2 linked regions of the Azoarcus sp. KH32C genome follow. The protein of the gene in region 2 binds, or shares a complex with, the protein of the main gene of each other region. Links are inferred from orthologs where the notes say so. Each region holds a gene or a part of one and is shown on either strand. Other genes may lie near its edges.

The links.
Region 1: the proteins of AZKH_RS10945 (region 2) and AZKH_RS14235 are in contact, whole or in part, in a cryo-EM structure (PDB 9GE8), measured with the Escherichia coli proteins. The link is inferred for Azoarcus sp. KH32C from one-to-one orthologs.

The regions. Positions count from the first base shown.
Region 1 is NC_020516.1:3,233,339-3,242,166, forward strand. The notes cover bases 2,131-5,242. They hold AZKH_RS14235 (ABC transporter permease), read right to left. Parts: upstream 4,877-5,242; coding sequence 2,384-4,876; downstream 2,131-2,383. Other genes in these bases: AZKH_RS14230 (cytochrome c3 family protein), read left to right, coding at 2,131-2,247; AZKH_RS14240 (M20 aminoacylase family protein), read right to left, coding at 4,922-5,242. Outside these bases: AZKH_RS14225 (hypothetical protein), read left to right, coding at 219-1,232; more of AZKH_RS14230, read left to right, coding at 1,345-2,130; more of AZKH_RS14240, read right to left, coding at 5,243-6,091; AZKH_RS14245 (histone deacetylase), read left to right, coding at 6,241-7,191; AZKH_RS14250 (ankyrin repeat domain-containing protein), read right to left, coding at 7,154-7,819; AZKH_RS14255 (TatD family hydrolase), read right to left, coding at 7,803-8,576; AZKH_RS14260 (PilZ domain-containing protein), read right to left, coding at 8,584-8,828.
Region 2 is NC_020516.1:2,516,490-2,525,155, reverse strand. Bases 3,340-6,289 are described here. They hold AZKH_RS10945 (ABC transporter ATP-binding protein), read right to left. Parts: upstream 5,197-6,289; coding sequence 4,483-5,196; downstream 3,340-4,482. Other genes in these bases: selD (selenide, water dikinase SelD), read right to left, coding at 5,802-6,289; AZKH_RS10940 (arylesterase), read left to right, coding at 5,180-5,791; hpnE (hydroxysqualene dehydroxylase HpnE), read left to right, coding at 3,340-4,476. Outside these bases: AZKH_RS10970 (ABC transporter substrate-binding protein), read left to right, coding at 1-43; AZKH_RS10965 (GGDEF domain-containing protein), read left to right, coding at 46-1,410; squalene synthase HpnC, read left to right, coding at 1,476-2,309; presqualene diphosphate synthase HpnD, read left to right, coding at 2,306-3,139; more of hpnE, read left to right, coding at 3,166-3,339; more of selD, read right to left, coding at 6,290-6,842; tRNA 2-selenouridine(34) synthase MnmH, read left to right, coding at 6,898-7,947; AZKH_RS10925 (sigma-54 dependent transcriptional regulator), read right to left, coding at 7,949-8,666.

The sequences.
Region 1 (8,828 bases), 720 kb from region 2 along the record:
TGCTTGTCGGGATGCGCGCATCGGCGCCCGATTCCGAGATGACGTCCATCGCGCCACAAGAACTATCCGCCGACGCGATGCCAGGGGCCGCAGCGCCCCTCCCCCGGACAAAACGACTGTTCCGAAAGATGCCTCAACCAAACCAAGCCCGAACTGCTCAGACACTCGCCGCGACCCGCCTCCTGACAGGCACCCTTGCACTCGCTCTTGGACTAGCCATGACTGGTTGCGCCTATCAGGGGGGCACAACGAATAGCGAGAAAGAACCAAAGATTCAACTCGTCTGGCCGGCCGCCCCCGCGGATCCCAGGTTTCGCTACGAGACTCAACTCCGCAATCAGTATGACATTCGTCCCCTGACCGAAGACGAACGCTTGAAACAGATGCTCACGGGCCCTTCGAGCAAACCTGGAGAGCCCGCGTACCGCAAGCCATCCGCCCTTGCCGCTCGGAACGGCAGGATCTACGTCGCCGACCCCCCCACAAACTCGATCGTCGTATTCGACGTACCCCGTGGGCGAGTATTTCAGATCGGGGTTCGCGAACCCAACAACGTCACGAGCCCCACCTCCCTCGCCATCGACGGAGAGAACAACGTCTACGTGCTCGACGCGAAGAGACATCAGGTCATGGTATATGACTCCCTTGGCCTCTTCATGTATGCAGTCGGCAACCCGAAGGAGCTCTCCAAGCCATCGGGAGTCGCCGTTAGCGACGACGGCCAGAAGATATTCATAGTCGACCGTGGCACGGTGGACGGCAATGATCACAAAGTCATCGCTTATTCCCCGGACAACCGCGAGCTATTCCGCATTGGCCCGCGTGGGTCAGCCCCCGGCCGCGTAAGCATTCCCTTGGCAGCAACCGTTACTCGCGGGTCACTGCTTGTTCTCGACTCCGGGAATTTTCGCGTCCAGACCTTCGATCTCGAGGGCAATTTCAAGGGAATGTTCGGAAGCGTAGGCAATGGCATCGGCCAATTTTCCCGCCCGCGAAGCATTAGCGCGGATCAGGACGGAAACATCTACGTCTCGGACGCTTCATTCAACAACGTCCAGATCTTCAGCCCGGCAGGGGAATTGCTTATGTGGCTAGGCGAACCGAGCCTGCGCAATGTGCCGGGCCAATTCGGATTGATTGCAGGGATAGCAGTCGATGAAACGGGACGACTCTACGTTGCAGACCAATACCACCTGAAGGTCGAGGTCTACCGGCCAGAAAAGCCGCAGTGAACTGCGCGGGGCCTTGAGATCATAGGTGGATTGAAAATTGCTTAAAATGCCAATGAAGTAAAAAAATACTTCGGGAACGAGAACCGCCACATCAAATTTCAGGGTGTCACCCATGACAAAAAAGAAAATTCTCTCGGCATGCCTTGCATTGGCGACCGTCCTGCCAGCAATGGACGCATTGTCGGACGGCGACGTTCCGACGAAGTTCTCGAACATGGGAACGATCAGCAACACTCGGCACAACCTGACGCAAAGAGACACGACGGATGGCAATCAACCGGCCGCCGAATTCATGGACTTCGTCCGGAACGATTACATGCAGGTATGCGTGTACTGCCACACTCCGCACGGCGCCAACACGACACTCGCCGCTCCGCTGTGGAACCGCACTAACAAGACCCCTACGGGCGGCTACACGCTCTATAACCAGCAAAGTCTCAGCGGCACGGTCACGCAACCCGGGCCGAACTCCCTTACCTGTCTTTCGTGCCACGACGGTCAAACGGCGATCGACTCCATCGTAAACATGCCAGGCAGTGGCGGATGGAATGCGGCCCAAATGACGACTCAGGACAACACGTTCCTGAACACATGGCCGAAGCCGGCCCGGGCAATCGCGAAAGCTACTTCGCACAACGCCCTCAGCCCAGCGGGCTGCCTCTCCTGTCATAGTCCCGGCCTGGAAAACGGCGCAACAGACTTTAGCGTCTTCGCAATTGGAACCGACTTGTCCAATGATCACCCGGTGGGTGTGAAATTCCCGACCGGGACCGACTGGAATCCGAATACCACCACCAAGGGCAGCGTCAAGTTCTTCGACACGAACGGCAACTCCCGTCCGGACAAGAACGAGCTGCGGTTCTACGATTCGGGCGACGGCTATGAGGTTGAATGCGCCTCCTGCCATGATCCGCACGGGGTACCATCGGCTGGAGTGGGAACCAAGTTCCTTCCGACCTTCCTGCGCGTCACCCCGGAAGGCAGCACAATTTGCCTGACTTGCCACGTCAAGTAATCGGCTGATACGTCAACACGAAGGGCCCGTCAATGACGGGCCCTTCTCATTTTTAGCAAAACTGCATGCACTGATGTCCCTAATTTGAGAATTAAATCCGACCTCAAATCACGATAAGGACTCCGTAGATACCCTCCTACGGATTACGCAGTACCGCCAACGGTGTCCGCCGGAGCAGTTTTCTCATCCCAGCCCAGCCCCCCAGGACCACGGCAGCCGTTCCCACAGTGACGACGAGCATCGACCCGAGTGGGTCCGGCGTATAGGCGATCTTGAACACTTGCCGTCCCAGGCCCCAGCCGATGGTCGACGCTCCGCCGACGGCCATCAGTGTCGCCACCATCCCCAACATACTGAATTCTGCAAGGATCGCCTGACGCATCTGCCGGTTACGGGCGCCAAGCGTACGCAGCATCGCGAGTTCGAACTCCCGCTCGTCGTGGGTCGATTCCAGTGCCGCAAACAGCACGACGAAGCCGGCCACGAGGGCGAAAATGAAGACGAACTGGACGACCAAGACCAGCTGGTCGGTCAAGGCTCGCAACTGTCCGATCACGGCGTCGACATCGATCACCGAGAAGTTCGGGAAGCGGCGGACCAGGTCCTGGGTCAGCCCCTTGTCGTTCTCCGGTTGGCGGAAACTCGTGATCAGGCTGGCGGGGTCGTTTTCGAGCATCCCCGCGCCGGCGATGAAGAAGAAATTGACCCGCATCGAGTCCCACTCGAGCCTGCGCACGCTTGTAATCGGCGCCTCGACCGCGCGGCCGGCCACGGTGAAACGCACGCGGTCGCCCACCTTGAGCAGGAAAGTCTCGGCGAGACCTTGCTCGACCGAGAACTGGGGAGCCGTATCATTGCCGTGCCAAGTGCCGGCGACGATGGAGTTTCCTTCCGGCGGCGAGGTGCCATAGCTCAGGTTGAATTCGCGCTCGGCCAGACGCCGGGTCCGATCTTCCGCGTAATCCTCCGGCCGCACCTCCCGGCCGTTTATGGCGGTCAGGCGTCCCCGAATCATCGGCAGGATCGCTGGAGCAGTCATTCGATGCTCGGCGAAGAACTGCGCGAGCGACTCGCGCTGGTCGGGCTGGATGTTGATGACGAAGCGGTTGGGAGCGTCGGGCGGCGACATCCGCCGCCAGGAGTCGAGCAAGTCTCCACGCACGAGCGTCAGGAGCACGAGGGCGGTCATGCCGACGCCGATTGCACTGACCTGGACGATTGTCGAACCCTTGCGGCGGACCAATGCCGCCAAGCCGTAGCGCCAGCCGCTGCCTCGCATGCTTCCCGCTCCCCTCAGGCGGCCGAGCAGCAGGAGCAGGCCCCACGCAATCGCGGAGAAAAGGCCGAGCGCCAGCGCGAAGCCACCGGAAACCAGGGCCCCCAACCGGAACTCCCCTGCCATCCAGAAGATGACCGCAACCAGGGAGGCCCCGCCGACGAGCCAGGCCGCAGCGCTACGAGCCTCCAGCGGCACGATTTCGCGACGCAGGACGCGCAGCGTCGGGACGTGTCGAAGACGCAGAACTTGCGGGAAGACAAAACCGGTCAGCAATACCAGAGCGATCGAAAGTCCGTAGAGGAGCGGGCGAAACGACGGGGCGGGCAACTCGCCGACGATCGACTTCAACGCCAGGCTGACAAGTCCCTGGTGGACAGCCCAACCGATTAGCGTTCCCAGGACGGCTGCGGCAAGACCGAACAACACGAATTCGCCCAGAACGATGGCCATGACCTGGCGCTGTCGCGCGCCGAGACAGCGCATGACGGCACATGCGTCGAGGTGCCGGCGCATGAATCGACGGGCGGAGAGGCCCACCGCGACGGCCGCGAGGATCACGGCGAGGAGCGCAGCGAGACGGAGAAAGCGCTGGGCCTGATCGAGCGCAGTGCGCACTTCCGGGCGGGCGTTGTCGATGGTCTCGATCGCCTCACCCCGGCCAAGGTGCCCCTTTGCCCAGGCCTCGAATCCCGCGATGGCATCGGGACTCCCGGCGAGGTGCAGGCGCCACGTGGCCCGGCTGCCTTCGACCAGCAGGCCGCTGGCTGGAAGGTCGGCCGCATTGAACATCGCACGGGGCAGCAGGCTGAAGAAGTTCGCGCCCCGGTCGGACTCGAAGGTGACCATCCCGCCGACTCGAAACTCGAGCTCCCCGAGCCCGACCCGATCGCCGACCGAGACGCCCAGTCCCGAGAGGAGACGCTCGTCGAGCCACACTTCGCCACGCTCGGGAACACGTCCGGCGACGATATCGGGCTGGTTCGGTCCGCTGGCGATGCGGACGCTTCCGCGCAAGGGGTAGCCGCTCTCGACGACCTTCACGGCGGCGAGCTGGGCACCTGAATCGCTGCTTACCATGCTCGTGAAGAGAATGCTGCCGACCATTCCCAGATCACGCCGCCGCGCTTCCGTCGTGATCTCGCCGCTCCATGGATGATCCGCCCGCAGCAACAGGTCGCCGCCCAATAGCTGGTTCGCTTCGCGATCGAGGGCGCGGGAGACGCGATCGCCGAGAAAGCCGACGCTGGTCAGCGCGGCGACCGCAACGACGATCGCCAGCCCGAGCAGATGGAGTTCCCCGGCGCGCAGGTCGCGCACCATCATCCGCAAGGCAAGCCGCAGTGTATTCATGAGCGGATCGACGCCTTGCGAAGAAGAAGGTTCAGTCTGCGGGCGTCAGGCGCGTCTCAGGATTCGGCGCGCGAGCTCGACCCAGTATGCAACGCCGACCGGAATTACCTCGTCGTTGAAATCGTAATGCGGATTGTGCAGCGTGCAGCCGCCCTCGCCCGGACCGTTGCCGAGCCAGACATAGCAGCCGGGCTTGTGACGCAGATAGAAGGCGAAATCCTCGGCGCCCATGCTCGGGCGTGCGTTGGTCACGACGCCCGCTCCGCCCGCCAATGCACCGGCGACTTCCGCACACACGGCCGCTTCGTCGGCCGTGTTGATCGTCGGAGGGTAACCGCGGCGATATGTGAGGACGATCTCGACACCGTGCGCAGCGGCCACGCCCTCGCACAGGCGCTGCAGCGAGGCCTCGACGCGCTCCTGAACGGCCTCGCTGAAGGCACGCACCGTGCCGCAGAGTTGGGCGCGATCGGGGATCACGTTGTAGGCCTCCCCGGCGTGGAACTGGGTCACCGAGACGACCGCCGAATCGGTCGGATCGAGCGTGCGACTGACGATAGATTGGATCGCCTGCACGAGCGCGGCGCCCGCGACGATGGAATCCGTCCCGAGGTGCGGCATCGCGGCGTGTGCGCCATGGCCCCGGATCTCGATGTCGAAGCGGTCCGCACTCGCCATCACTGCGCCGGGATGCACGGCAAACTGCCCTGAGGGCAATCCGGGCCAGTTGTGCAGGCCGAAGATCGACTCCATCGGGAAACGATCGAACAGACCGTCGTTGACCATCGCGTCGGCACCGCCCTCGCCTTCCTCGGCCGGCTGGAAAACGAAATGCACGGTGCCGTCGAAATCCGGGTGAGCGGCGAGCACTTCAGCCGCTCCGAGCAGCATCGTCGTGTGCCCGTCGTGCCCGCAGGCATGCATGCATCCCTGGCGGCGCGACTTGTGTGCGAATTCGTTGCGTTCATGGATCGGCAAGGCGTCCATGTCGGCGCGTAGCCCGATCGCGCGCAGGCCGCGTCCGGATCGCAGCGTTCCGACGACGCCGGTACCGCCGACGCCGCGATGCACTTCGAGGCCGAGTCCTTCGAGATGGGCAGCGACGAGTTCGGCCGTGCGATGCTCGGCGAACGCGAGTTCAGGATGGGCGTGGATGTCGCGGCGGATTTCGATGAGTCGGGGGTGACACCGGCGGATCGTGTCATGGATGCTCATGTCTTTCACCTGTTCCAGCGATTCTTCGTGCGTGGGACGTTTCAGTTTAAACGGCCCTGCAACGCCCGTCGAATCCGCTTCGATCGTTCTTGCCGCGGCACGGGGAATTCGTGGACCATTCCGCCATTGCATGGACCGGACACCTTGAAGTGAAACTCTTCTACGCCGACCACTTCGTGCTGCCGCTGCCGCCGGGGCATCGGTTTCCGATGGAGAAATATTCGCGCCTGCGCGCACGCCTGGCCGCTTCGGGGCATTTCGGCGAATCGGATTTCATCGTTCCGACCGCCGCGAGCGACACCGAAATCCTACGGGCCCACGATGCGGGATACCTGTCACGCGCCGCGAGCGGAAGGCTCGAACCGGCCGAGCAGCGGCGCATCGGGTTTCCCTGGACGCCGCAGATGATCGAACGCTCGCGACGGTCCGCCGGTGCGACGCTCGCGGCCTGCCGGCGTGCCCTCACCGAGGGATGCTCGGCGAATCTCGCCGGCGGCACGCATCACGCGCACCGGGACTTCGGTTCGGGCTTCTGCGTGTTCAACGACGCGGCGATCGCCGCGCTGGCGATGCAGGCGGAGGGGCTTGCGCGCAAGGTGGCGGTCGTCGACTGCGACGTCCATCAGGGGGACGGAACGGCGACGATCCTCGCGGGGCGCCGGGATCTGTTCACCTTGAGCCTCCATGGCGCCAAGAATTTCCCCTTCCGCAAGGCGGTGTCGGATCTCGACGTCGAACTGCCGGACGGCACCGGCGACAGCGCCTATCTCGCGGCCTTGAACGATGCTTTGTCCGACCTGTTTTCGCGCTTCGAGCCGGATCTCGTGATCTATCTGGCCGGTGCGGACCCCTTCGAAGGGGATCGACTGGGTCGTCTCGCCTTGACCTTCGACGGCCTCGCGGCGCGCGACCAACTCGTACTCGGGCGGTGCTTCGGTCGCGGCATACCGGTCGCCGTGGCGATGGCTGGAGGTTACGCGGCCGATATCGACGACACGGTATCGGTGCATTTCACGACGGTCGTGACCGCCGCGCGTTTGTCGCGCGATTTTGTGCCGTCGCTTATTGCGCAGCGCGGCGCTTGCGCTCGGCCCGGATGAGATCGGCGATGTCGGTGTTGGCGTTCGCCATGGCCCAGCTTTCGGCGGTGAATCCTGCGTCGTTTTCCTGATCGAGGTTCACGTCCGTCTTCAGCAGACGCCGCACGACGTCGATGTGACCGTTCCGGGCAGCGAGCATCAGTGCGTTCGACTTGTTCGGCGCGAGCAGATTGACGTCCGCGCCGCGTGCCAGCAGGCGCTCGACGAGTTCCAGGCGGCCTTCGAAGGCGGCGTATATCAGCGCGTTCCACCCGTCGTTATTGACCGGGGCGCCGGCGTCGAGCAGGAGGTCGACGACGGGGGTCTCACCCTTCAGCACCGCAAGCATCAGCGCCGAATCGCCGGCTCCATTGCGCAACGAGACTTTGGGCCGATATTTCAGCAGGGCCGCAACGGTCTTCGTCTGGCCCTCGCGGGCGGCAAGCATCAGCAGGGAATTCCCCTGAGGGTCGACGGTGTCGGGGTCCAGGCCGCGGTTGAGGAGATCAACGAGTTGCGACGTGTCGCCCAATCGGGCGGAGCTGAGGCCGTCCTCGTAGCTGCCGGCATGGGCCGCAGCGGCGCCGAGCGTCGCCGCGAACACGGTGGAAACCAGGAAGCGGCGCAGCAGATCAGTGTGCTTGGGCATGGCGGAAAAGGCGGAAGAAGTTTTCGGTGGTAACGGCCTCGATACGGTCGAGCGACTCGTTGCGCAGACGGGCGATTTCCTCGGCGACGTGGACGACCCAGGCGGGCTCGTTGGTCTTGCCCCGATGCGGCACAGGTGCGAGGTAGGGTGAGTCCGTCTCGATCAGCAGGCGGTCAAGCGGCACGAAGCGGGCGACCTCCTTGAGGTCACGCGCGCTCTTGAACGTGACGATTCCGGAGAAGGAGATGTAGAAGCCGAGGTCGAGGGCCGCCTCCGCGACTTCACGCGACTCGGTGAAGCAATGCATTACACCACCCGCCTCGCCGGCACCTTCCTCGCGCATCACGCGCAGCGTGTCCTCGGCGGCCGAGCGCGTGTGGACGATCAGGGGTTTGCCGCAGGCGCGAGCCGCCCGGATATGGGTGCGAAAGCGCTCGCGCTGCCATTCCGGCGCGTCCTTCTGCCAGTAGTAGTCGAGCCCTGTCTCGCCGATCGCGACGATCTTCGGGTGTTCGGCAAGCGCCAGCAGGCGCTCGACGTCAGGCTCCTCGACGCCGTCGTTGTCGGGATGCACACCGACGGAAGCCGAGAGATTCGGGTGCCGCTCGGCGAGCGCAAGCACGCGCGGGAAGTCTTCCAGCTTCACGGCCACGCACAAGGCGTGGCCGACGCGCTTGGCCGCCATCGCGGCGAGAACGGCGTCCTCGCGCGCGGCGAGATCCGGAAAGTCCAGATGGCAGTGCGAATCTACGAACATCGGTCAATCAGAGGGTATGCGTGGGACGATTGGAGCCGAGGTGACCGGCAAGGATCTGTTCGATGCGATGCCGCAGCGCCTTGCCGGATTCATCAGAGCTGAAGTGCACGCCGATGCCTTGCGTCCGCCCGCCCTGCGCACCGTGCGGCGTGACCCACACGACAGTCGCGGCGACGGGATGCTTGGTCGGGTCGTCCATCAACTGTAGCAGCATAAAGACTTCGTCGCCGAGCGTATGCACGCGTGGCGTCG
Region 2 (8,666 bases):
CGACGAGACGACGCTCGCCGACGGCATCGAAAGGCGGAAGTAGTCATGAAGAGACTGAGCCACCTTCCGCTGCACGACAGGCTTCTGCTGGTCGCCTTGCTGCCGGTGGCGGTGCTCGCATCACTCGTGACCACGGTCGTCGTCTACCGCGGCACCCGAATGCTCGACGAGGCGCTGCAGACTCACGGCGACGCGATCATCAGCTTTCTCGCGCCCGCCGCGGAATATGGGGTCATTGCGGGCAATCGCGAAGCGCTCGATGCGCTGCTGCAGGCGGCCACCGAGCAGCGCGACGTCAGCGCCGCCGCGCTGTACGATGACGCCGGGAATCTACTTGCCAGCAAGGGCCGGATCCGCGTGCTCGCCCCCGCCGAACTGCGCACGCTGCGGCGCGGCATTGTGCGGGGCGGAACGCCTGAGTTCGTCGTCATGGTGGCGCCCATCCAGGCAGTGAACGTGACGATCGACGACGTCTCCGCGGACGCTGTGAAAGAGCAGCCCCAGGACCCGATCGGTTGGGTCCACATCGAACTCGACGCGCGGCCGTCCGCCCACGAAAAGAACACGATCATCGGCGCTGCCCTTGCCATGCTCGGCTTTGGGCTTTCGCTTTCCGGACTGCTGGCGCTGCGTCTGGCGCGTTCCGTGTCCAAGCCGGTCAAGGCCTTGGTGGAAGGCGTCAAGCGTATGAAGGCCGGCGACCTCGACGTCGAAATTACCGAAGGCGCCAACAACCCGGAGCTCGCTGCGCTGGAAAAAGGCTTCAACGCGATGGCGCGGGCCATCTCCGAGAATCACCGTACGATGCAGTCGCGCATCGACGACGCGACGGCCCAGCTTGCCTACCAGGCGACGCACGACCCGCTGACCGGGCTGCCGAACCGCCGCGTCTTCGAACAGCGGATCGAAGAGTGCGTCGCCGCATCGCGACGCCGCGCGAGTGACCATGGGGCGCTGTGCTTCATCGACCTCGACCGCTTCAAGATCGTCAACGACACCTGCGGTCATGCGGCCGGTGACGAATTGCTGATGCGCATTGCGGAGCTGATCCAGTCTCGCATCCGCGAACAGGACACGCTATGTCGTGTCGGCGGAGACGAGTTCGCGCTGATCCTGCATGATTGCTCACGCGAAGATGCATTGCGGCTGGCCGAAGGCTTGTGCGAAAGCGTGGCGGATTACCGATTCGAGTGGCACGGCAATGTCTTCTCGATCGGTGCCAGCATCGGCATCACCTACGTCGACGGCAGGCAGTCCGATCCCGCCGAGATCCTGATCGCCGCCGACACCGCCTGCTACCAGGCGAAGCGCGAGGGGCGCAATTGTGTCGTCGAATCCGGTGTCCCGACCAGGGGTCGACGCAGCTCCGATCGCGGCCTCGCCCCCGACGACGAGATCATGGACGACTGAATCGCCTCCTGACTGCGCGGTAACGACGGCTTGCAATGTGCTATCGCGTATACTGCGCCGCGCCCATGTCCGTCGATCATTACGAGAACTTCCCTGTCGCGTCGCTGTTGCTGCCACCCCACCTGCGTGAGCCGGTGGAGGCGATCTACGCCTTCGCGCGCGGCGCCGACGACGTGGCCGATGAAGGTGACGCAGCACCGATCGCACGACTGGCGCGTCTCAACGACTACCGGAACGAACTCAACCTGCTCGGCCGCGGCGAAGCGCCGCGCGATCCCTCGCTCGCCCGCCTCTTCGCGCGCCTGGGCGTCGCGGTCCGCGATCACGCGCTCCCGCTGCAATGCTTCCGGGATCTGCTCGACGCCTTCAGCCAGGACGTGGGGAAGACCCGTTACGCGGACTTCGACGAACTCCGCGACTACTGCCGCCGCTCGGCAGACCCGGTCGGCCGCCTGATGCTGCACCTGTACCGGGCCGCCACGCCTGACAACCTGCGGCGTTCGGATCTGATCTGCACGAGCCTGCAGTTGATCAACTTCTGGCAGGACGTCGCTGTCGACTGGCAAAAGCATCGCATCTACGTCCCGCTCGATGACATGCAGCGGTTCGGCGTGACCGAAGAGTATCTCCAAGCGGCGCTCTGCGACGACGCCTGGCGGGCCCTGATGGCGTTCCAGGTCCAGCGGGCGCGCGCGATGATGCTCGAGGGCGCGCCTCTCGCCCGCGATCTACCCGGCCGCATCGGCTGGGAGCTGCGCCTCGTCGTGCTCGGCGGCCTGCACATCCTCGAACGCATCGAGGCGGTGCGTTTCGACGTTTTCCGGCGGCGCCCGACGCTGACAAAATCCGACTGGCCGCGACTCGTGTGGCGCGCGCTGAATTACAAAGGTATCCGATGAATCCCCACGACTACTGCCAGGACAAGGCTGCCAAGAGCGGCTCGAGCTTCTATTACAGCTTCCTCTTCCTTCCGCCCGAGCGGCGGCAGGCGATTGTCGCGCTCTATGCCCTGTGCCGCGAGGTCGACGATGTCGTCGACGAATGCCACGACGTGCAGGTCGCGCAGACGAAGCTCGAATGGTGGCGCAAGGAGATCGCCCTCACCTACGGTGGGCAGCCGACGCACCCGGTCGGCTTGGCATTGAAGGACGTCATCGGACGTTTCAACCTGCCGAAGGAGCAGCTGCTCGAAATCATCGACGGCATGGAAATGGATCTCACGCAGACCCGTTACCTCGACTTCAAGGGACTGCAACTCTATTGTTATCGAGTGGCGAGCGTCGTCGGACTGCTCGCGGCGGAAATCTTCGGCTACGAGGATCGGCAGACGCTGAAGTACGCACACGATCTCGGGATGGCCTTCCAGCTCACGAACATCATCCGCGACGTCGGCGAGGACGCGCGGCGCGGCCGCATCTACCTGCCGATCGAGGATCTGCAACGCTTCAACGTTCCGGCCAAGCAGATCATGGACGCGCGCCACGACGACAACTTTGTCGAACTCATGCGCTTCCAGGCCCAACGTGCGGAACAGTATTACGATCAGGCTTTCGCGCATCTGCCGCGCGGCGACCGCAAGAGCCAGCGCCCGGGCCTCGTGATGGCCGCGATCTACCGCACGCTGCTGCGCGAAATCGAACGCGACGGCTTCCTGGTGCTCGATCGCCGCACGTCGCTGACCCCGATCCGCAAGCTGTGGCTTGCCGGATCAACCTGGCTGCGGGCGTAAGGCTCGCTAGCGCAGAGGGAAATCGCGTGAGTCAGCACGTTGCGGTGATTGGCGCAGGCTATGCCGGACTGGCCTGCGCGGTGGAACTCGCACGACGGCGCGTGCAGGTGACGGTCTTCGATCGCTCGCACACGCTCGGCGGGCGGGCGCGGGTCGTCAACAAGGACGGCTGGCGCGTCGACAACGGCCAGCACATCTTGCTCGGCGCCTATTCGGAGCTGCTGCGCCTGCTGCGTCTGACCGGAGGCTCTCCCAAACAGCTCGCGCATCTGCCGCTGACCCTGCACACGCCCGGGGCACTCCATCTGCAGGCGGCCCGCCTGCCCGCCCCGCTGCATCTGGCGGTCGGACTAGTCACCGCAAAAGGGCTGCAGTGGGCGGACCGGCTCGCAATGCTCAGGCTAATGCGGGCGCTCAAGAAGCGCACCTTTCGCGTCGCGCCGGATCTGACGGTCGCGGGACTGATGCGCGAGACGCGTCAGACCACGCATCTCGTGAAGCTGGTCTGGGAGCCGCTGTGCGTTGCGGCGTTGAACACGCCGATCGGCGAGGCGTCGGCACAGATCTTCGCCAATGTCCTGCGTGACAGCCTTGCCGCGGGCGCCGCGGCGAGCGAACTGCTGATCCCCCGCGTCGACCTCTCGGAGCTCTTCCCTGTCCCGGCGGCCCGCTACCTCGCGGTTCGGCGAGGCAAGTTGCGCACGGGAACGCCGGTAGAAGCGATCCAACGCGTCGACGAAGGCTTCCGCCTCGAAGGCGACCCCTCGTCGCGCCAGGTCTACGACCAAGTGGTCCTCGCGACCGCGCCGCATCACGCCGGAGGACTCCTGCGCACGGTAGGCGACTGTGATCGGCTTGCAACGATGATCGAGGGGCTGCCCAACGAACCGATCACGACCGTCTATCTTGCAATGGGTCCGACTTGCCACCTGCCCTTTCCGATGATCGGGCTCGCGCGCGGACCGGCTCAGTGGGCTTTCGACCGCGGGCAACTCGGGGGGCAACCGGGGCTCGTCGCCTGCGTGATCAGCGCTCATGGCCCGCACGAGGGATTGAGCCGTGACGAACTCCTTCTCGCCGTCCATCGCCAGTTGGAGCAGGAACTCGACGTGCGCCTGCCGAGCCCCGAGTGGTCGCAGGTGATCACCGAGAGACGCGCGACCTTCGCCTGCCGTCCGGGACTGATGCGCCCGGGCCCGCAAACGCCCGTGGCCGGCCTGTGGCTCGCTGGCGACTACCTGGAATCGGAGTATCCTGCGACGCTGGAGTCGGCCGTTCGCTCAGGCGTCGATACGGCAAGCCGCGTATTGCGCACAATCCGCATCAGCGCCGCCTGACGCGCTTCAGGCGTGCTCGATCGCTCCGCTGAGCCGTCCGGCATGCATGTGCAGGACCCGACTGCAGCGCGCGGCGAGCGACTCGTCGTGGGTGACGAGGATCAGCGTCGTGCCCGCTTCGCGATTCAGCGAGAACATCAGTTCGATGACGCTCTCGCCCGTCACGGCATCCAGATTGCCGGTCGGCTCGTCGGCCAGCAACAACTGCGGATTCGGCGCAAAGGCCCGCGCGAGGGCCACGCGCTGCTGCTCGCCGCCCGACAATTGGCGCGGGTAATGCCGCAGCCGTTCCCCGAGGCCGACGCGCTCCAGCCATTGGCGGGCGATCGCCAAGGCATTGCGATTTCCGGCGAGCTCCAGCGGCAGCATCACATTCTCCAGCGCCGTCAGCGCGGGCAGCAGTTGGAAGGACTGGAAGACGAATCCGACGGCCTCGCCGCGCAAGGCGGCCCGCGCGTCTTCGTCGAGCGTAAAGATATCGGTGCCACGTATGCGCACGCTGCCTTCGCTTGGAACATCCAGCCCGGCGAGCAATCCCAGCAGCGTGGATTTCCCGGAACCCGACGCGCCGACGATCGCGACCGATGCGCCGCGCTCCACGGCGAACGAAACATCCTTCAGAATCTCCAGCGTTCCCTGCCCCGCGCCCAGGTCCACGCGTTTCGCGAGTCCCGCCACCTCTATGACCGGAATGGAGAATTCAATGCCGCTGCGATCCATCGTATTCATCTTCTTTGCGTTGGTGACATGCGCGCACGTCGATGCGGCGACGATCCTGGTATGGGGCGACAGCCTGTCGGCTGGCTACGGCCTGCAACCGAAGCAGGACTGGCCCACCTTGTTGCAGACGCGATTGGAGCGCGAAGGGTTCCGTCATTCCGTCGTCAATGCGAGCGTGAGCGGCGAAACCACCGCCGGAGGACGCTCACGCCTGCCCGCTGCGCTCGAACGCCACAGGCCCGACTACCTGATCCTCGAACTCGGCGCAAACGACGGCCTGCGGGGTCTCAAGCCCGACCTGATGGAGGAGAACCTCGCCGCGATGATCGAGCTTGCCCGCCGCCAGGGCGCCCGCGTACTTCTGGTCGGAATGCGGCTGCCGCCGAACTACGGACCGGCCTACACGCGGCGCTTCCAGCAAGCCTACGCGGACCTCGCCGATCAGTACAAGATCCCGCTTGTGCCCTTCCTGCTGGACGGATTCGCCGATCGGCGAGAACTCTTCCAGTCCGACGGGATTCACCCGACGGCGGAAGCCCAGCCCCTGATCGTCGAGACGGTCTGGAAACAGCTCGCCTTGCTGATCAGGCACTGATTCGGACACATCAAGCGACCTGCAGCATCGGTTCCCCGGCGACCATGCGACCGATCACCGCCGCTTCGTTGCCCTGTTCCTCGCGCACCGCAGCCAGCACGGCTTCGACGCTATCCTCCGCACACGCGATCAACAGCCCGCCGCTGGTCTGAGGGTCGGTGATGAGCTTGCGCTGCCATTCCGGCGTGTCCGCCGCAAGCCGGACCTCGCCGCCGTAGCTTGCCCAGTTGCGCGTCGAAGCGCCGGTCGCGATCCCATCTCGCACGAGCTGGACGGCCGTGTCGATCTTCGGCAGCGCATCGAAGGACACTTGCGCCCCGAGGCGCGAGCCGCGGCAGATCTCCAGCAAATGACCGGCAAGGCCGAATCCGGTGACGTCCGTGACCGCATGCACGCCATTCATGCCCGCCAGGCTCGCACCGACGCGATTGAGCAGCGTGGTCCAGCGCAGCATCTCGGCGTAGCCCTCCGGCGCGAGCACACCTTTCTTCAGCCCGGCCGACAGGATGCCGACGCCGAGCGGCTTGGTCAGGATCAGCACGTCGCCCGCCTGCGCACCGGCGTTGGTCTTCACCTGCGCCGGATCGACGACGCCCAGCCCGACGAGTCCGTAGATCGGCTCCAGCACGTCGATCGAGTGGCCGCCGGCGATCGGGATCCCTGCATCCCGACAGACCGATGCGCCCCCTTCGAGGATGCGTCCGATCACTTCCGGCGGCAGCTTGTCGATCGGCATGCCCACCAGCGCCAGCGCCATGATCGGGCGCCCGCCCATCGCGTAGACGTCCGACAGCGCGTTCGTCGCCGCGATGCGGCCGAAATCGAAGGGGTCGTCGACGATCGGCGTGAAGAAGTCGGTTGTCGCGACGATCGCCTGATGCTCGTTGAGGCGATACACCGCCGCATCGTCGGCCGTTTCGGTGCCGACCAGCAGTTCCGGCGGAACGATGCCGGCGGGTGCGTGCGCGAGCAGTTTCGAGAGCACCGACGGCGCGATTTTGCAGCCACATCCGCCGCCGTGGGAGAATTGCGTAAGTCTGATCTGATCCATGACATCCTGAAGGAATAACCGGCCATCCGGCGCACGCCGAAAGCCGCGACAACGCATGAAAAAAGGCCTCGCGACCGTAGCACAGCTCTCCGAATTTGACGAGTTCATCGACGCCCGCAGCCCGGCCGAATTCGCCGAAGACCGCATCCCCGGCGCCGTCAGTTGCCCTGTCCTTGACAACGAGCAGCGGGCGATCGTCGGCACGATCTACAAGCAGCAATCCGCCTTCGAAGCCCGCCGCATCGGCGCCGCGATGGTCGCCGAGAACATCGCGCGCCATCTGCGCGAGCGCTTCCAGGACAAGCCGAAGAACTGGCGTCCGCTCGTCTATTGCTGGCGCGGCGGCCAGCGCAGCGGCTCCTTCGTCACGTGGCTGCGCCTGATCGGGTGGGACGCCTGCCAGCTCGAAGGCGGCTACAAGAGCTGGCGCCACCTGGTCGTCGACGAACTCGCCGTCCTGCCCGGCCGGTTCGACTTTCGCGTGATCTGCGGCGCGACGGGAAGCGGCAAGACCCGCGTGCTCGAAGCGCTCGGCAGGCTTGGCGCGCAAGTGCTGGATCTGGAACAGCTCGCCGCCCACAAAGGCTCTGTGCTCGGAGCGCTGCCCGACCGGCCGCAGCCGACGCAGAAGTCCTTCGAAACGGACCTCTACGGCGTGTTGCGGACCTTCGACCCGGCTCGTCCCGTCTACGTCGAGGCCGAGAGCCGCAAGATCGGACGCATCCAGGTTCCCGAAGTCCTGATGGCCCGCATGCGCGAAAGCCACTGCGTCGCGATCGAAGCGACGCGCGAAGCGCGACTCGACTTCCTCGTGCGGGACTATGCCTACCTCGGCGATGATGTAAGCGATCTGCAAAACAAGATCGACTACCTGCAGGGCCTGCAGAGCAACGAAACGCTGGCCAACTGGAAGGCGCTGGCCGCCCAGCACGAGCTCTACACGCTCTTCGCCGAGTTCATCGACAAGCACTACGATCCGCTCTACCAGCGTTCGCAGAACCGCAATTTCGTCCGCTTTCCGCAAGCGCCGATATTCGCCAGCAGCAACCTGAGCGACGCGGGCATCGCGGAGCTTGCAGACTGCATTCTCCGCGAACAGCAGTGAATCAAGCGTCCATCGAAAGCCCCCATTTCTCGATCCGGTAGCGCAGCGTGTCCCGGCTGACGCCGAGGAGGCGCGCCGCACGCGAGACGTTCCAGCCGGTCTGCTTGAGGGCATCGAGCAGCGCATGGCGTTCGATATCTTCGAGTGTTTGCGCGGGTGCATCGGCACGCCCCTGCGCCGTCTGCGCGACGTCCGGCGTCGTCGCGGCGGAGGGCGGCACCGCGGTCGTCGTCAGCGACAACTGGGACGCCTCGATGACCGGCCCGGTGTTGAGCAGCACCGCCTGTTCGAGGACGTTGCGCAGTTCGCGGACATTGCCCGGCCAGCGGTGGCGCAGCATCAGCGCTTCGGCCGCCGGGGATAGCGAAGGCGCGCGCTTGCCGTATCTCGCAGCGTGGATCGAGATGAAGTGGCGCGCGAGCGACAGCACATCGTCGCCCCGGTCGCGCAGCGGTGGGAGCATGATCTGGAAGACGCACAGGCGGAAATAGAGGTCCGCACGGAAACGCCCCTCCCCGACCAATGCATCGATCGGCCGATGCGTCGCGGCAACGATCCGGACGTTGACTCGCTGATCGCGCAGGCTGCCGATGCGCCGCACCGTCTTTTCTTCCAGCAGCTTGAGGAGCTTCGCCTGCAGGCCCAGGTCCATGTCGCCGATCTCGTCGAGAAACAGCGTTCCGCCCTCCGCAGTTTCCACGAGCCCCAGCTTGCGTTCG